DNA from 2 places in the Limosilactobacillus secundus genome. Region 1 is predicted to be linked to the other one. Evidence: predicted binding sites of a transcription regulator. Region 1 holds the regulator's gene; the other holds the start of a gene.

Region 1 (8,348 bases):
AAAATTGGAGTTAATCCTGCAATAAATAATTCAGCAGCTTCTTTAGGAAGAATATCAGGCCGTAACCCTACATCTGGTTGACGGAAAAATGCTGCAATCGGTTCTAGATAATCCATTGTAAAAATCATATTAAGTTTTTGCTGTGCACTTTTCGATAATAAGCGCATTGCCTGATTGTATTGGTCGTAAATACTTAATGGATGATGTTTTTTTAATGCCTTGGTGATTTGCCATAATTGTTCATTCGGTGACAAATCATGTTTACGCATTACTTTATTAATATCTTGGCGAACTTTTCCACATAAATTAGTCATTACATCCAGATATAAAACCTCTTTATCGCTGAAGTGGTGGTATAAAGCCGGTTGTGTAATTCCAATCTGTTTGGCAATATCCCGTGTTGAAGTTTCACCAAATCCCTTTTGTAAAAATAACTTTGTAGCGGTTTTTAAGATTGCTTGTCTTGTCTTTTCTAATTGTTCCGCTCGCTTCATTTATTGTTCATCCCCTATTTTTAATCATTAATTATCTGATAAACACATTATAAGACTATAACTTATCTTTTGACAACCGTTTTAGAAAAATAATCATCAAATGCGATAAATGAATGCAATTCGGTAGCCTTCTCTTCTATTATCATTAGAGAACAAAAGTTACAATTATAACGTTTTTTAAACTACATAAAACTTAAATGTTCATTTTGTGTATTTTAGATTTAATGAAGCTAGAATACAAAACGGTAAATTACTCTGCACTTTCAGAATAATTTACCGTTCTTTTTACCTATTCAATTTTAATTCAACAGCTTTATCTTCATCCGGCTTTTTCACTTTAAAAGTAATTTTACCTTGACGCGCACCTACTGTTACGTCATCCCCAACATTGATTTCACCACTAAGTAGTCCAGTACTCAAATCATCTTCAATATGATCTTGTAAAGCACGACGAAGCGGACGAGCTCCATAAGCAGGATTGTAACCAAGTTTTGCGATTACATCAATTGCAGCAGGCGTAACTTTCAAGTTAATGCCTTGCTCACTTACCCGTTTATTTAAATCATTAACCATGAGTTTAACGATTTGATGAAGTTCGTTCTTTTGTAATGCATGGAAGATAATCGTTTCATCAATCCGATTAAGAAATTCTGGGCGGAAGTATAACCTCATTTGTTGCTTAATCGCCGCTGCCATCGCATTATAGTCTTGTGACATATCTTTGGCCCCAAAACCAACTTCTTTTTCATCCTGAAGCTGAGTTGCTCCAAGGTTAGAAGTCATAATAATAATGGTATTTCTAAAATCAACGCGTCGACCTTTTGCATCAGTTAAGTAACCATCATCTAAAACTTGAAGTAATAAATTAAATACATCGGGATGTGCCTTTTCAGCTTCATCTAATAAGACAACTGAATATGGATGTTGCCGTACTTTTTCAGTTAATTGGCCACCCTCGTCATAACCGACATATCCTGGAGCAGCACCAATCAAGCGACTAGTACTATATTTTTCCATGTATTCTGACATATCGATCCGAATCATATTATCTTCCGAGCCAAACATTGCAGCAGCTAATGCCTTGGCAAGCTCTGTTTTTCCTACCCCAGTTGGTCCTAAAAACATAAAAGAACCAATTGGCCGACTAGGATCCTTAAGACCGCTTCGTGCACGACGAATTGCTTTAGCGACTACGGTAACTGCTTCATCCTGACCAATTACTCGTTGATGAAGAACCTTTTCCAAGTTAACCAGTCGTTCACTCTCACTCTTCTTCAATTGAGTTAAAGGAACCCCTGTCCATTCAGCAACAACTTGCGCAATGTTTTCACCAGTTACTTTCAATTTATAGTTATGAGATTCCTTTTGTTGAGTGCGTTGCTTTTTGCGGTCAATCTTATCTTTTAGTGCTAATTCTTGTTGACGAAGAGTAGCTGCACGATCAAAGTCTTGATTATCAATTGCTTCTTCTTTTTGGGTTCTCAAATCTTCTAACTGACTTTCTAATGAAGGCTGATGATTTTTCTTATCTTCAGCATCAATTCGAACCATAGCTGCCGATTCATCAATAAGGTCAATTGCTTTATCCGGCAAGAACCGATCCGAAATATAACGATCTGACAATTTAACTGCTTCTTCTAGCGCTTCATCGGTAATCTTAGCATGATGGTGCTCCTCATACTTTGGTCGCAGTCCTCGCAGGATTTGTAGAGTTTGGTCAGTAGTCGGCTCATCAACTTGAACAGTGGCAAAGCGTCGTTCAAGTGCCGCATCCGATTCTATATATTTCTGATATTCATCAAGCGTAGTAGCACCAATTGTTTGCAACTCGCCTCGTGCCAAGGCAGGTTTCAAAATATTGGATGCATCAATTGCACCTTCAGCGCCACCAGCACCAATTAAGGTATGGAGTTCATCAATAAAAAGAATCACATGCCCGTCATTTTGAATTTCATCAATTACTTTTTTAAGACGATCTTCAAATTCTCCTCGATACTTGGTACCTGCAACTAATGATCCCATATCAAGCATCATCAAACGTTTATTAGCCAATTCAGCTGGAACCTTACCATCAACCATCCGCTGAGCAAGTCCTTCAGCAATCGCCGTTTTCCCTACCCCCGGTTCTCCAATCAAAACAGGGTTATTCTTGGTACGGCGACTGAGAATTTGTTCCACACGTTTAACTTCCTTATTTCGACCAATTACAGGATCAAGCTGGCCGTTCCGAGCAAGTGCTGTCATATCACGAGCTAGTTTATCTAATGTTGGTGTACCAGTTTGCTGGGGCCGTCGACGAGATGATTGACGATTAGAATTGCGTTGCTGACTATCAGCAATCCCCAACCGACGTAAGATTACTTTTCTCATCTGCCGCGGAACAACATCTAAACTATACAAGATTCGTGAAGATAGGACACTTTCATCCGCAATTAATGCTAATAACAAGTGTTCAGTGCCAATTTTTAATGCATGCATTTGTTGAGCTTCTCGCCCAGCTAATGATAATACCTGCTTTGCTTTTGGTGAATATGGAAGATAATCTGAAGCTCCCAGATTTTCCAGCGTTCCATAGCCAATCAAGCGTTCAATTTCTTCACGAATATCATCGCTTGTAATAGAAAATTGTTCAAATATTTTGTTAGCAATCCCATCTTTATCCATTGAGAGGGCAAGCAAAAGGTGTTCAGTCCCTACTGCTTGGTGTTTAAAGTATTTCGCTTGTTCTTGTGCAATTGCTAGAACATGCTTTGCACTTGGCGTGAACATATTATCCATGTACAATCCCCCTTTTAACTTTCATAGCGAAGTCGATTCAAGAATGATACTAATATACGAGCGCGAAGTTGATCTTCAATCTTACTATCATTAACTGCTAGCGCTTGTTTAGATAATGCAACAAGCATAAGGTCTCCTTCACGCCTCGTAATCACGTCTTCTTCATATAACGTTCGAACAATATCAAAAGCATCACGTTCACGAACCGAGTCGCCAATTGCTTGAATAAGTGAGTTTAGCACGTTTACATCATCAAGTAAATTAACTCGCTCGATTCGAATGTATCCGCCGCCTCCACGCTTACTCTTTACTAAATAACCATTTTGAATGGTAAACCTAGTCTTAATAACATAATTAATTTGTGACGGTACCACATCAAACTGGTTGGCAATCTCAGAACGACGAATTTCGACCTGAGCTGAGTCACCAAGTATTTCTTTTAAGTATGCTTCGATAATATCTGAAATACTTTTATTTTCCATTATATCACCTCGGCTCTTTTGACTAATCTTGACCATTATTTTAACACACTTTTAGAGTCGGCGCCTACCTGTATGACCATTCAGTTACACATTTAAGAAAATAATAAAGACTAGTGAAGCATTCAAGTGCAACACTAGTCTTTTAGAGAATTAAATATGAACTACTTTTTTAATTAATCGTTATCGTTGTGAACAAAATCAACAACATTCCGACCAACAACCTTGTTATCCTTAAGTTCTTGGATCATATCATTAATTTCGCTTAACTTACGAGTCTTAACAATTGGGTGAACCTTACCTTCGGCACCAAATTGGAAACATTCAGCTAAGTCTTGACGGGTACCAACTAGTGAACCAGCAACAATGATACCATCAAGAACCGTCTTAGCAATGTTAAGCTTCATGTCACCTTGTGGAAGAGCAACAGCAACAAGTTTACCATCTGGGCGAAGTGAATCAACCGCTTGGTCAAATGCTGATGCAGAAACAGCTGTTACTACAGCAGCATTAACACCGCCAACCTTTTCTTGAATTTGCTTATCAACATCACCGTCATGACGGTTAATTAAAATTTCAGCACCATTCTTCTTAGCAGCTTCAAGCTTATCAGGATTACCATCAACGGCGATAACATGAGCACCAAATACGTTGTGAGCAAATTGAATTCCCAAGTTACCTAAACCACCGGCACCAACGATTGATACCCATTGACCTGGTTTGATGTCAGCAACCTTTAATGCTTTGTACATCGTAACACCAGCACAAGTTAATGAAGTAGCTTCAACAGGATCAAGACCTTCTGGAACCTTAACAGCGTAATCAGCTGGCACGATACATTGCTCAGCCATTGCACCGTCAGCAGTGTAACCTGCATTAAGAACGTTACGACAAAGAGTTTCACGACCTGTTAAACAATATTCACAGTGTCCACACCCCTTGAAGAACCATGCAATTGATACACGATCGCCAACTTTTAAGGAAGTAACTCCAGGGGCAACTTTAGATACACGGCCAACCCCTTCATGACCGATAATACGACCTGGCTTCTTACCAAAGTCTCCAGCAGCAACGTGTAAATCAGTGTGACAAAGGCCACAATATTCCATGTCAACTAAAGCTTCACCGGGCTTCAAATCCCGCAGTTGAACATCTTTAACAGTAACAAAACCGTCTACTGGATCATTAATAACAGCAGCTTTCATAAGGTAAGATCTCCTTTATTAATAAACAAATTACTTTTTACAATGCTTATAGTACCATAACTCCTAGACAAATTTAAAGTGAAATTTTGCACATTTGTCAAAATGAATAATTTTCTTTTCTATTTAAAATATTGATATAACAATGACAAAACTCAGTAAATCAATTTAATTCATATTGTATAGTAAATCACTTACTAATTATCTCTAAAACTTTATCGTTATAACTTTAGACGTTCCCTATTAATAATGAATGTTATAATTTAATCAATTAGATAAAGGAGTGAGTATAATAATGTCTTATGGATATATCACCAAACTAAGCGAAAATGTAGAACGGCAACATGTTCGTTACAATAATCGTTATGGAATGGCAATTGCTGCTGATGTCTATACCCCTAAGGATCTAGAAGAAGACAAATTGTTACCTGCCATCATAATCGGGGCACCGTATGGAAGCACAAAAGAACAGGCAGCCGCAATTTATGCAAATACGTTTGCTCAATTAGGTTTTGTTACCCTCGCATTTGATCAAGTGTACATGGGCGAGTCAGCCGGCGAACCTCGTCATGTTGCTTCTCCAGATTTGTATGCAGAATCCTTCAGTGCCGCAGTTGACTATTTAGGCACAAAAGCAAAACATGTCAATCGTGATCAAATTAGTGTTATCGGTATCAGTGGGGGAGCTGGGTTTGCTCTTAGTGCTGCAGCTGTTGATACACGAATTAAATCTGTTGTGACAATTTCAATGTATGATATGACAGATATTCGTGAAATGGCTAATCTTGCTCCTGAACAATTATTCCAACTTAAAGATCAATTATCAAAACAACGGTGGGATGATTTTGAAGATGGACAACCTGACTATCATCCATCCTTCCCAGAAGAACCATATGATAGTATTGACGATTTGCCAAATCATGATGAATTAACAAACGAGTGGCTTCGTTTTTATGCTCTTAAGCGCGGTTTCCATCCAAATGCACGTGGAACCGCAACAACTACTTCTAATTTAGCCATGCTTGAATTTTCTGCCTTAGACTATATTAAAGAAATTTCACCACGACCAATCCTATTTATTTATGGAGACAAAGCTCACTCCCGATCTTATTCCGAACGAGCTTATTACCTTGCTAACCAACCAAAGCAACGATTGATCGTAGAAGACTGTGAGCATATTGATCTTTATGATAAGATGGAGAAAATTCCAGTAGATCAAATTTCGAAGTTTATAAAAGATAGTTTCAATGCATAATCAAATGACAGAATGCCAATCAGCATCTCAATTATAGAATGCTGATTGGCATTTTATTTTTAATATTTTCGGAAGTTAATAGTAAAAGACTGCTATCACTTCTATGTATAGGAGTGATAACAGTCTTTTTAACTTATCGGAATTACAAGATTTGAACTTGCGACCTCTGCGTCCCGAACGCAGCGCTCTACCAAGCTGAGCTAAATTCCGAAAAAATAAGCGTAACAGTTAAACTGTCACGCTTACTATAATTAGTGCACCCAGAAGGAGTCGAACCTTCAACCTTCTGATTCGTAGTCAGACACTCTATCCAATTGCGCTATGGGTGCATATAAGCGGAAGACGGGATTCGAACCCGCGACCCCCACCATGGCAAGGTGATGTTCTACCACTGAACTACTTCCGCATGTCTCTGATAAGTTATTTCCTATCAACGATTATTAATATTACACGAAAATCTCATCAATGTCAACAAGAATTTCAAAAAATATTAAATGCGGATGAAGGGACTTGAACCCTTACATCAAAATGATACAAGATCCTAAATCTTGCGCGTCTGCCAATTCCGCCACATCCGCAAATTAATGGAGGATACAGGGCTCGAACCTGTGACCCCCTGCTTGTAAGGCAGATGCTCTCCCAACTGAGCTAATCCTCCATAAATAGGCTTGCTATATAAATCAGCCTATTTAATATATCATCTATATACTTTTTTGTCAAATCCTATTTAAGATTTAATTCAATTAATTTTTCATCAATCATGGCTAAGACCTTCTTAGCTGCAGCCGGATCTTCAACAAAATCATATTTATCGCCATCAATAACCATCTTAGGGCTTTCATTATAATCCTCATACCATTGAACATAACGTTCGTTTAAATTCTTATAATATGAATATAAGGAAGGATCATTAGCGATTTGTTCAAATGAACGTCCCCGCTTCTTAATCCGTTCAAGCATTGTCTCAAATGAAACCCTAATTGTAATTAAAAGGTTGGGGGCTTTTTGGTGTGGTTGCTCTGGTAATTCTTCCATCATATTACCTAATAATGAAGAATAAATATTTGACTCTGTTTCCGTAGCTCGGCCCATATCCGCGTTTAACTTGAATAATAAGGCATCTTCAAAAATTGACCGGTCCAAAACATTTAAATCATTCGAGTATGAATCTTTAATCTCATCAAGCCGCTTGTTTAAAAAGTAAATCTGTAATAAGAAACCATATTTTTTAGGATCTTTATAAAAAAGCGGCAAAATTTTATTATCGTCAACAGATTCATAGAAAGCCTGACTATTAAGATGGTCTGCCAACAGCTTTGTCAAACTAGTCTTTCCTGCACCGATTGTCCCGGCTAAAGCAATCATTAGTTATTTCCCCCTGTTTCAAATTCAAAAAGTAACGAAAACAATTCTAACATTTAAAATAAAAAGGAGCGAGTATTTTCTCGTTCCTTTTTATTTTATTAATCATCTTCTGGTTCGTACGATTCACCCTTTGTTCGCCGTGATAAATCAACCTTATCAAGCGGAATCAAGTGCGTCTTATAACGAATCTTGTAGTAGAAGAAAAGAATTAAGAATAATGGAATTCCCATGTAAGTAATCAAGATGTTTTGCCAATCCATTTTTACAAAAGCATCGATGTTTTGACCACAAATAACGATAATACATAAAGCAAGTGCGAATACTGGACCGAATGGGAATCCTGTTGCGTGATACTTCAATTCGGAAAGCGTATGTCCCTGCTTAAGGAAAGCTTTTCTAAAACGATAATGGGAAACTGCAATTCCTAACCATGCAATAAATCCACACAATCCTGATGCACCAATTAAATAGTTATAAGCTTTTGGACCAATAAATTGGGTTGCATAGGCTGCTAATGAGACAACCATTGTTCCTAGTAAAGCATAAATTGGAATACCACGCCGGTTTACATAACCAAAAATCCGCCATGCATATCCTTCACGTGCTTGTGAATAAAGCATCCGGGTTGAGGCATATAAACCAGAGTTAGCAGCAGAAATGACGGCAGTTAAGATAACCGCATTCATTGCACTAGCTGCAAAGGCTAATCCCGCTCGCTTAAACACAATTGTAAATGGACTCATTGTAATGTTTGAAACATCTTGATTCAATAAGT
Region 2 (8,348 bases), on a different contig from region 1:
CACCAATCAACTGGTGGTTTTGGAGTAGCAGTTTTAGCAACTTTATTTGGTTATGATGGGTGGATTTTGATTGCAAATCTTGGAGGAGAAATGAAAAATCCCCAAAAATTATTGCCACGAGCTATTATTTTAGGGATTACTGCTGTTCTTATTATTTATACTTTAATTACTGTTGGGATTCTTAAGTTCCTTCCAGTTAATACTATTCATCGGCTAGGCGAAAATGCAACTGCATATTTAGCAGTAAAAGCCTTTGGAGCAATTGGGGGAAAATTGCTGTCAGCCGGAATTATTATTTCGATGATGGGGACTTTAAACGGGAAAATGATTACTTTTCCCCGGATTGTATACGCAATGGCGCGTCGTCATGATTTGCCATTTTCACGTTATCTCGCATATATTACGCCAAAGGGGAAGTCGCCAGTAGTAGCAACGATGTTTATTATCGTTCTTGCAACGGCTATGATGTTCTTCTTTGACCCTGATCACTTATCAGATTTGTGTGTATTTACTGTTTATTGTTTTTATCTTTTAGCATTCTTTGGGATCTTCATTTTAAGACATAGAAATAAGGGACCACGTCCATTCAGCACACCGCTTTATCCCTTAGTGCCAATTATTGCGATTGCTGGTGGAATCTTTGTCCTAGTAAGTGAAGTTATGAATGATCCGGCTGGTGTAATTCTTTTTATCGGAATCGTCATCGTAGGATTACCAATCTTATATATTGTTAAACGAATGGATCAACGACGGATGCATTAAGATTTAAGGCTAAGCTTAACTTGGCCTTTTTTGTTGCTTAAATAAGACACACCCGGCTTGATGTGATAGAATAGTTGGGTAGCTGTATGCGGAAAGAGGAACTAGTGATGGTAGATAAAAAATTAAAAGTAGTAATTATTACAGGGATGAGTGGTGCGGGGAAAACCGTTGCCGTTCATAGCTTAGAAGATTTAGGATATTTCGTAATTGATAACATGCTTCCTGGATTGGCAGAACGTTTTGTTGATGTGATAAAAGATTCAGGAGAGTTTAATAAAATCGCCATGGTAATGGATATGCGTTCACGCGGGTTTTACGATGAGGTTTTACCAAATTTTGAAAAACTGAAAAAGCGGGCTGATTTAGATGTGAAACTACTCTTCTTAGATGCTAATGACGTCACGTTAATTTCACGTTATAAGGAAACAAGACGTTCTCATCCCTTATCTCCGCAAGGTCGAATTCTTGATGGGGTAGAATTAGAACGGAAGCTTTCAACTGATCTTAAAAGTCAAGCAGATATAGTAATCGACACCACTAATGTGACACCACGAAATCTAAAGTTAAGACTTAATAAATTATTCGGACAGGGTGAAGGCAATGACTTTTATGTTGAAGTAATGTCATTTGGTTTTAAATATGGGTTGCCACTTGATGCGGATATCGTAATGGATGTTCGTTTTCTCCCTAATCCATTCTATATTCCGGAATTAAAGCACTTAACAGGAAATGATCTAGCTGTTCAAAATTATGTTATGCAGAGTTCGCTGGCTAAGGAATTTTACCAGCATTTACGGTCTCTCTTAGAGATTACTCTTCCAGGTTACATTAAGGAGGGAAAGAGCAGTTTGACAATTGCAATTGGGTGTACAGGTGGTCAACATCGGTCAGTAACTATTGCTAATAAATTATCTGCTGATTTAAAAGAAAAGAGATATAAAGTAAATACTTACCATCGCGATATTGAGAAGGCAAAATAAAGAGGAGTTTTAATTATGTTGCATAAACCAAAGATTGTAGTGATTGGTGGTGGGACTGGTCTACCAGTTGTCCTTCGCGGGTTGCGAGATCAAAACGTTGATGTTACGGCAGTCGTAACAGTAGCTGATGATGGTGGTTCTTCAGGAATTTTACGAAATTATATTAATGTGGTTCCACCTGGTGATATTAGAAATGTTTTAGTGGCGTTATCAGAATTACCGGATCTTGACCTTGACATTTTTCAATATCGTTTTAAGAGTAGTGATCAGTTCTTTGCCGGTCATGCGATTGGTAATTTGATTATCTCTGCTTTATCTGAAATGAAGGGTGGTATTTTTGCCGCTGTTCAAGAGTTATCAGAAATGATGAAGATTAATGGAAATATTTATCCTGTTGCCAATGAGCCGTTGACTTTAAATGCTGAATTTACAGACGGTACAAAGTTAAGTGGCGAATCGGAAATTACGGCCGCCCATAAACAAATTAAACGGGTCTGGGTAACACCTTCTAAAGATAATGATGGGCATCCTGCTCGTCCTGTGTCAGAGGTTATAACAGCAATAAAAAATGCAGATCAAATCGTTCTTGGTCCTGGAAGCTTATTTACTAGCATCCTGCCAAACTTGATGATTTCTGAAGTAGGGCAAGCCGTTCGCGAAAGTAAGGCTGAAGTTGTCTATATTTGCAATATTATGACGCAAAAAGGTGAAACGGATAACTTTACAGATGCTGATCATGTTCGGGTATTAAACCATCACCTTGGGAAGAATTTTATTAATACAGTTTTAGTCAATATTCAACCTGTTCCAGAAAATTACCTTGATTTTCAAGAATGGAATGAAATTTCTCAACCGGTTAAGCATGATTTCCAAGGACTACGAGCACAGAATTGTCGCGTAATTAGTTCAAATTTTCTGCGGCTAAAAGACAACGGTGCCTTCCATGATCGCGATAAAGTTGTAGCAGAATTAATGAATCGACTTCACCAAGTTCACGAGTAGTTAGGAGACTGATGCTAAATGTCATATGCAAGCGAAGTAAAGAAGGAATTAACGGGAATTACTGTTCATCGGGATAATGCAAAGGCGGAATTGATGGCCCTTATTCGGATGAATGGGTCGATTGGCATTGCTGACCACCAGTTAGTTTTGAATGTTCAGACTGAAAACCCGGCAATTGCGCGACGAATCTATTCACTTTTAAAACAATTTTACGGGGTGGAAAGTGAAATCGTGGTTCGTCGTAAAATGAAATTAAAAAAGAATAACCAATATATAGTTCGCTTACGCTATCATGCACAACATGTCTTAGATGATCTTGGCATTTTACAAAATTATCAAATTAAAGAACAAGTACCCGTAGAATTGCTCAAGGATGAATGGATGGTCCGTTCATATCTAAGAGGTGCATTTTTAGCGGGGGGATCAGTAAATAATCCTGAAACTTCCCGTTACCACTTGGAGATATACTCTCTTTATGAGGAACATAATGAGATTATTGCTCAGATGATGAACAAGTTTGGCCTAAATGCCCAAACAACCGCTCGCCGTAGTGGCTTTATCGTTTACTTGAAAGAAGCCGAAAAAATTGCTGATTTTATGTCATTAATTGGTGCAACTAACTCAATGCTTCAGTTTGAGAATGTTCGAATTGTACGAGATATGCGGAATTCAGTTAACCGATTAGTAAATTGTGAAAATGCTAACCTGAATAAGATTGCGAATGCGTCAACGCGACAAATCGAAAATATTGAATTTATTGATTCACGAGTAGGTCTTAGCAGCTTACCTGATAAGTTGCGGGAAATTGCAGAAACGCGGTTAGCCCATCAAGAAGTTAGTCTAAAAGAATTAGGGGAATTGGTTCCTGGTGGTCCGATTTCCAAGTCGGGTGTTAACCATCGTTTACGTAAATTGAATGCTTATGCTGATGAATTGCGTACATCGCAGGTTAAACAATAAAAACCTTTGAGGATAAGAAAAAAATAAGCTTTTTTCTTATCCTCAAAGGTTTTATTTTATCTTCTTTAAGTGAAATTTATTTTTTATTTATACTTTCGCTAATTAGCGCTAATTCGGCTGTTGCACATTCTTGATCTAATTTATTCCAGTTGGTGGTAACGTTAAAAACGTTTAATTTATTTACTGACATTATAATATCCTCCTTGACCTTACACCTTTGTTCTCTTTCATCTACATCTTATATCATACTATGATTGGTCTAAAAGTCAACTGTTATAATAACGGTATTTATGTGGCGCTTTGTGGAATTGGTATAGTTCAATTGCTGAAACCATTAATGGAATAGCAAAGATAATCGTTTATCAAATTTAGATAAATTATTAATTTTTAGAAATGGTATTCACGAGATAGTTGTTTTGGATTAAGGGAGACTTGCTTTTTAAAACAATGACCGGTATAATTGGAACGTTAATTAATTTACGTTTAATATCAAAGGAGGCAAAGTAACATGCGTAAAGCACACCCATACGGCGTACAAGGCCGTCGCCCAATCGCTTCAAAGTATAAGCGAGCATTAAAAGAAAAGAAGATCGAAGCTATTCGTAAGTGGGCTAAAGAAAAGCCAGCTGAAGAAAAGTAATTTATTTTATAAAAGCTATGCAATCCAGTGCATAGCTTTTATTTTTTAATAAAAAGAAAAAACTAAAGCATTAATTAATAAGATGACTCTTTTAAAAATAACGTTTTAATATTTTTGTACACTAATACTGTATTTTGTATGTTAAAATATAGGTAAGCGCTTACAGAAAAGTGTCGTTTATAAAAGAGGTGATAGTATGTTTGAATTTTTAAAACCAGCTCCAGCGGCGAAGCAAAAGGTTCCTGCTGATAAGGTTGAAAGTTCGTATCGTTGGCATCAGTTAGGAGTATTACTTGCGATTTGTATCGGTTATATTGGCTATTATATTATTCGTTTAATTTTCACAACCGAACAAAATGAAATTATGAAGCAGTATGGTTTTACCACGGCTGATATCGGAATGGTGCTTTCGTGTTTTGGGATTGGTTATGGGATTTCAAAACTATTTATGGGAGCATTAAGTGATAAAAGTAATACTAATCGTTATTTAGCAACCGGATTAATTATTTCTGCACTGCTTAATTTCGGTTTAGGATCTACCCGTAGCCTTTATATGATGATGTTTCTAATGTTAATTATGTCAATTGCTCAAGGGATGGGGGCAGCGGCATGCCAGCGTTCTGTTCAATTATGGTGGGGAAAGAAACACCGGGGAGCGATTTATTCGATTTGGTCTTCTGCACATAACGCTGGAGCCTTTGCTTGTGTTGCTGTTGTACAATTAGCAACATTCATGTTTTCAGGTTCCATTTCTGCTGTCTTTTATACATCTTCAGTGGTTTCACTGATTATTGCGGCCTTTGTATTATTAGTTGGTGCTGATCGGCCGGTTAGTGTTGGGTTGCCAAGTATTTCTGAATATACCGGAGATGAAGTTGTTTTAGAAAACGGAACTGAGTCTGATTCGGAAGAGACGAGTCTGACTTTACCACAAATTTTTGTTAAATATATTTTGACAAATAAAGTTGTGTGGGCCATTACCCTAACATCAATGTCCCTGTATTTGGTTCGATATGGGATAATGAGCTGGATTCCAAGCTATCTTGTAGAATCAAAAGGCTTTACGACTAACTTTGCAAAATGGTTAGTGGGTATTTTTGAACTTGCGGCGGTTCCGGGAGTAATTATTATGGGAGCAATTTCCGATGCATTAAAGGGACGTCGAGCTATTGTTTGTATTTTATGTGTAATTGGTTTATTTATTTGTTTGACAACGTATTTCTTTAGTACCAATCACGTTTTGATCGTAAGTGTTCTTTTTGTTATGGGAACTTTAATTTATGCTCCATTAACATTGGTTGGATTAATGGTTAACGAAGCAGTTCCTAAATTTGCAGTAGGTTCATCAACTGGATTTATGGGCTTTTTCCAATATATTTTTGGTGAAACGTTAGCAACTGCTTTAATTGGTATTTTGGTAGCCAAATATGGCTGGCTTGCAAGTAATATGGTTTTATACACTGCTTCAGCGCTAGCATTTCTATTATTGGTTTATATTTTTATTGCTGAACGTCGTGCTGAAAAGATAGCCGCTTCTGACAAAAAAGATTAAATTTTCGCTAAAACAAGGCTTTGAAGAATTTTTAGCCTTGTTTTTTGATTTAATTATAATAGTCAAGAATGTTTTACAAAAAAATATTAAATAATAGTTAAAACATTTGACCTTTTTTGACCAATCGAGTATAGTATTATTATCCGTTGGCATGCAAGACTAACGAGTGCTAATTTATTAAGGAGGCCATATTATGAATTTAGTACCTACTGTCATTGAGCAATCATCCCGTGGTGAACGTGCTTATGACATCTACTCACGGCTTCTGAAGGACCGTATTATTATGCTCTCTGGTCCAATTGAAGACGAAATGGCAAATTCAATTGTTGCGCAACTTTTATTCCTTGATGCGCAAGATTCAACTAAAGATATTTACTTATACATTAATTCACCTGGTGGTGTTGTTACCTCAGGAATGGCAATTTATGACACGATGAACTTTATTAAGGCTGATGTTCAAACTATTGTAATCGGGATGGCTGCTTCTATGGCCAGTGTATTAGTATCATCTGGTGCTAAGGGTAAGCGTTTTGGATTACCACACTCACAAGTTTTGATTCATCAACCATCTGGTGGAGCTCAAGGTCAACAGACTGAAATCGAAATTGCTGCTACTGAAATTTTGAAAACACGGAAGATGCTTAACGGGATCCTTGCTAAGAATTCTGGTCAACCTATCGAGAAGATCCAGGCTGATACTGAACGTGATCATTACTTGACAGCACAAGAAGCAGTAGATTACGGCTTACTTGATGGTGTAATGGAAAATAATTCAAAATTAAAGTAAAGGGATAAATAAAAAGATCTCCAATTATTCGATTAATTTCGAATGACGGAGATCTTTTTTTTGAATTATCAAAAAGGCAAGTGAAAATTAACAGCCTTGTAGCGACGCGAAAATAGTTCCATAATATCTTAAAAATAAAAAAGACTGTTGAAAAATTTTTTCAACAGTCTCATAAAAATGCGCCCCCCGAGAGTCGAACTCGGATCTCGAGAACCGGAATCTCACGTGCGATCCATTACACTAAGGGCGCGTCAACAGATATTATATTATCTTAAGTTAAAATGAATTGCAAGCATTATTTGAAAAAATTAATCAAAATAACGCTTACATCAGAAAAATGTTGTGATTGAATAGACAATTTTTTTGAAGATGGTATCATAAGTATCGTAGAAGTTGTATTGTTGCTTAGACCTTCCCACTGCGTCACTTACAATGGTTGAGAGTTGCGATGCTGATGTAATGTGATAAACTAAGCAAGTACACTAATTATGTTTTTTCCTAAAGGAGGAATTTGCAGTATGACTGTAAAAATTGGTATTAACGGTTTTGGCCGTATTGGTCGTTTAGCATTTCGTCGGATTCACGAACTTAACACAAATGATATTGAAGTTGTTGCAATCAACGATTTGACTACTCCTTCTATGTTGGCTTACTTACTTAAGTATGACTCAACTCATGGTAAGTTCCCAGGTGAAGTTACATCTACTGATACTGGTATTGTTGTTGATGGTAAGGAATACCCTGTATACGCTGAACGCGATGCTCGTAACATTCCTTGGGTAAAGAACGATGGTGTTGACTTTGTTCTTGAATGTACTGGTTTCTACACCTCTGCTGAAAAGTCACAAGCACACATTGACGCTGGTGCAAAGCGTGTATTGATTTCAGCACCTGCTGGTAACATCCCAACTGTTGTTCCTGGTGTTAACCTTGATACTTTGACTAAGGATGACATTATCGTATCAGCTGGTTCATGTACTACTAGTTGCTTGGCACCAATGGCTAAGGTCTTAAATGACGAATTTGGTGTTAAGGTTGGTACTATGACTACTATCCACGCATTTACTTCTACTCAAGCTATTCTTGATGGCCCTCGTGGTAAGAAGATGCGTAACAACCGTACTGCAAGTGTAAACACTATTCCTCACTCAAGTGGTGCTGCTAAGGCTATTGGTTTAGTTATTCCTGAATTAAACGGTAAGCTTTCAGGTCACGCACAACGTGTTGGTGTTGTTGATGGTTCATTAACTGAACTTGTTTCAATCTTAGACAAGAAGGTTACTGTTGACCAAATCAACGATGCTATGAAGAAGGCTACTAACCCAGCATTCGGTTACACTGAAGATGAAATTGTTTCAACTGATATTATCGGTTCAACATACGGTTCAGTATTCGATCCTTCCCAAACTGAAATTATGGAAGGTGACGATGGTTCACAATTAGTTAAGACTGTTGCTTGGTACGACAACGAATACGGTTTCACTAGCAACATGATCCGGACTTTGCTTCATTTTGCTACTCTTTAATTTGAAGTAAAATTAAACTAATTTGATTAAGGTGGGAGGAGGACTACTCCGCCCGCTTTTTTTATCAAAAGAAGAGGAGACATAATACAATGGCTAAATTAACTGTTGAAGACCTTCCTTTAGAAGGCAAGAAAGTATT

The links. Region 1 encodes CtsR, which represses protease genes until heat stress. Its sites were predicted from a motif close to TTGGTCAAAAAAGGTCAAANA; they were not measured.
Region 2: clpP (ATP-dependent Clp endopeptidase proteolytic subunit ClpP) is a predicted target of CtsR. The motif match lies at 6,000-6,020, and genes of this name have one in related genera.

What each region holds. Positions count from the first base shown of each region.
Region 1 covers NZ_JAJGUA010000026.1:91,257-99,604, forward strand. The annotation lists gene LMB57_RS03060 (TetR/AcrR family transcriptional regulator) at 1-494, opposite strand, end outside; gene LMB57_RS03065 (ATP-dependent Clp protease ATP-binding subunit) at 780-3,272, opposite strand; gene LMB57_RS03070 (CtsR family transcriptional regulator) at 3,287-3,754, opposite strand; gene adhP (alcohol dehydrogenase AdhP) at 3,928-4,956, opposite strand; gene LMB57_RS03080 (alpha/beta hydrolase) at 5,249-6,208, shown strand; tRNA gene LMB57_RS03085 (tRNA-Pro) at 6,345-6,418, opposite strand; tRNA gene LMB57_RS03090 (tRNA-Arg) at 6,464-6,537, opposite strand; tRNA gene LMB57_RS03095 (tRNA-Gly) at 6,543-6,614, opposite strand; tRNA gene LMB57_RS03100 (tRNA-Leu) at 6,704-6,786, opposite strand; tRNA gene LMB57_RS03105 (tRNA-Val) at 6,794-6,866, opposite strand; gene LMB57_RS03110 (deoxynucleoside kinase) at 6,932-7,573, opposite strand; gene LMB57_RS03115 (amino acid permease) at 7,672-8,348, opposite strand, start outside.
Region 2 covers NZ_JAJGUA010000032.1:5,242-13,589, reverse strand. The annotation lists gene LMB57_RS04765 (APC family permease) at 1-762, shown strand, start outside; gene rapZ (RNase adapter RapZ) at 870-1,742, shown strand; gene LMB57_RS04755 (gluconeogenesis factor YvcK family protein) at 1,758-2,744, shown strand; gene whiA (DNA-binding protein WhiA) at 2,763-3,704, shown strand; gene LMB57_RS09790 (hypothetical protein) at 4,213-4,344, shown strand; gene LMB57_RS04745 (MFS transporter) at 4,541-5,896, shown strand; gene clpP (ATP-dependent Clp endopeptidase proteolytic subunit ClpP) at 6,090-6,683, shown strand; gene gap (type I glyceraldehyde-3-phosphate dehydrogenase) at 7,202-8,209, shown strand; gene LMB57_RS04730 (phosphoglycerate kinase) at 8,299-8,348, shown strand, end outside.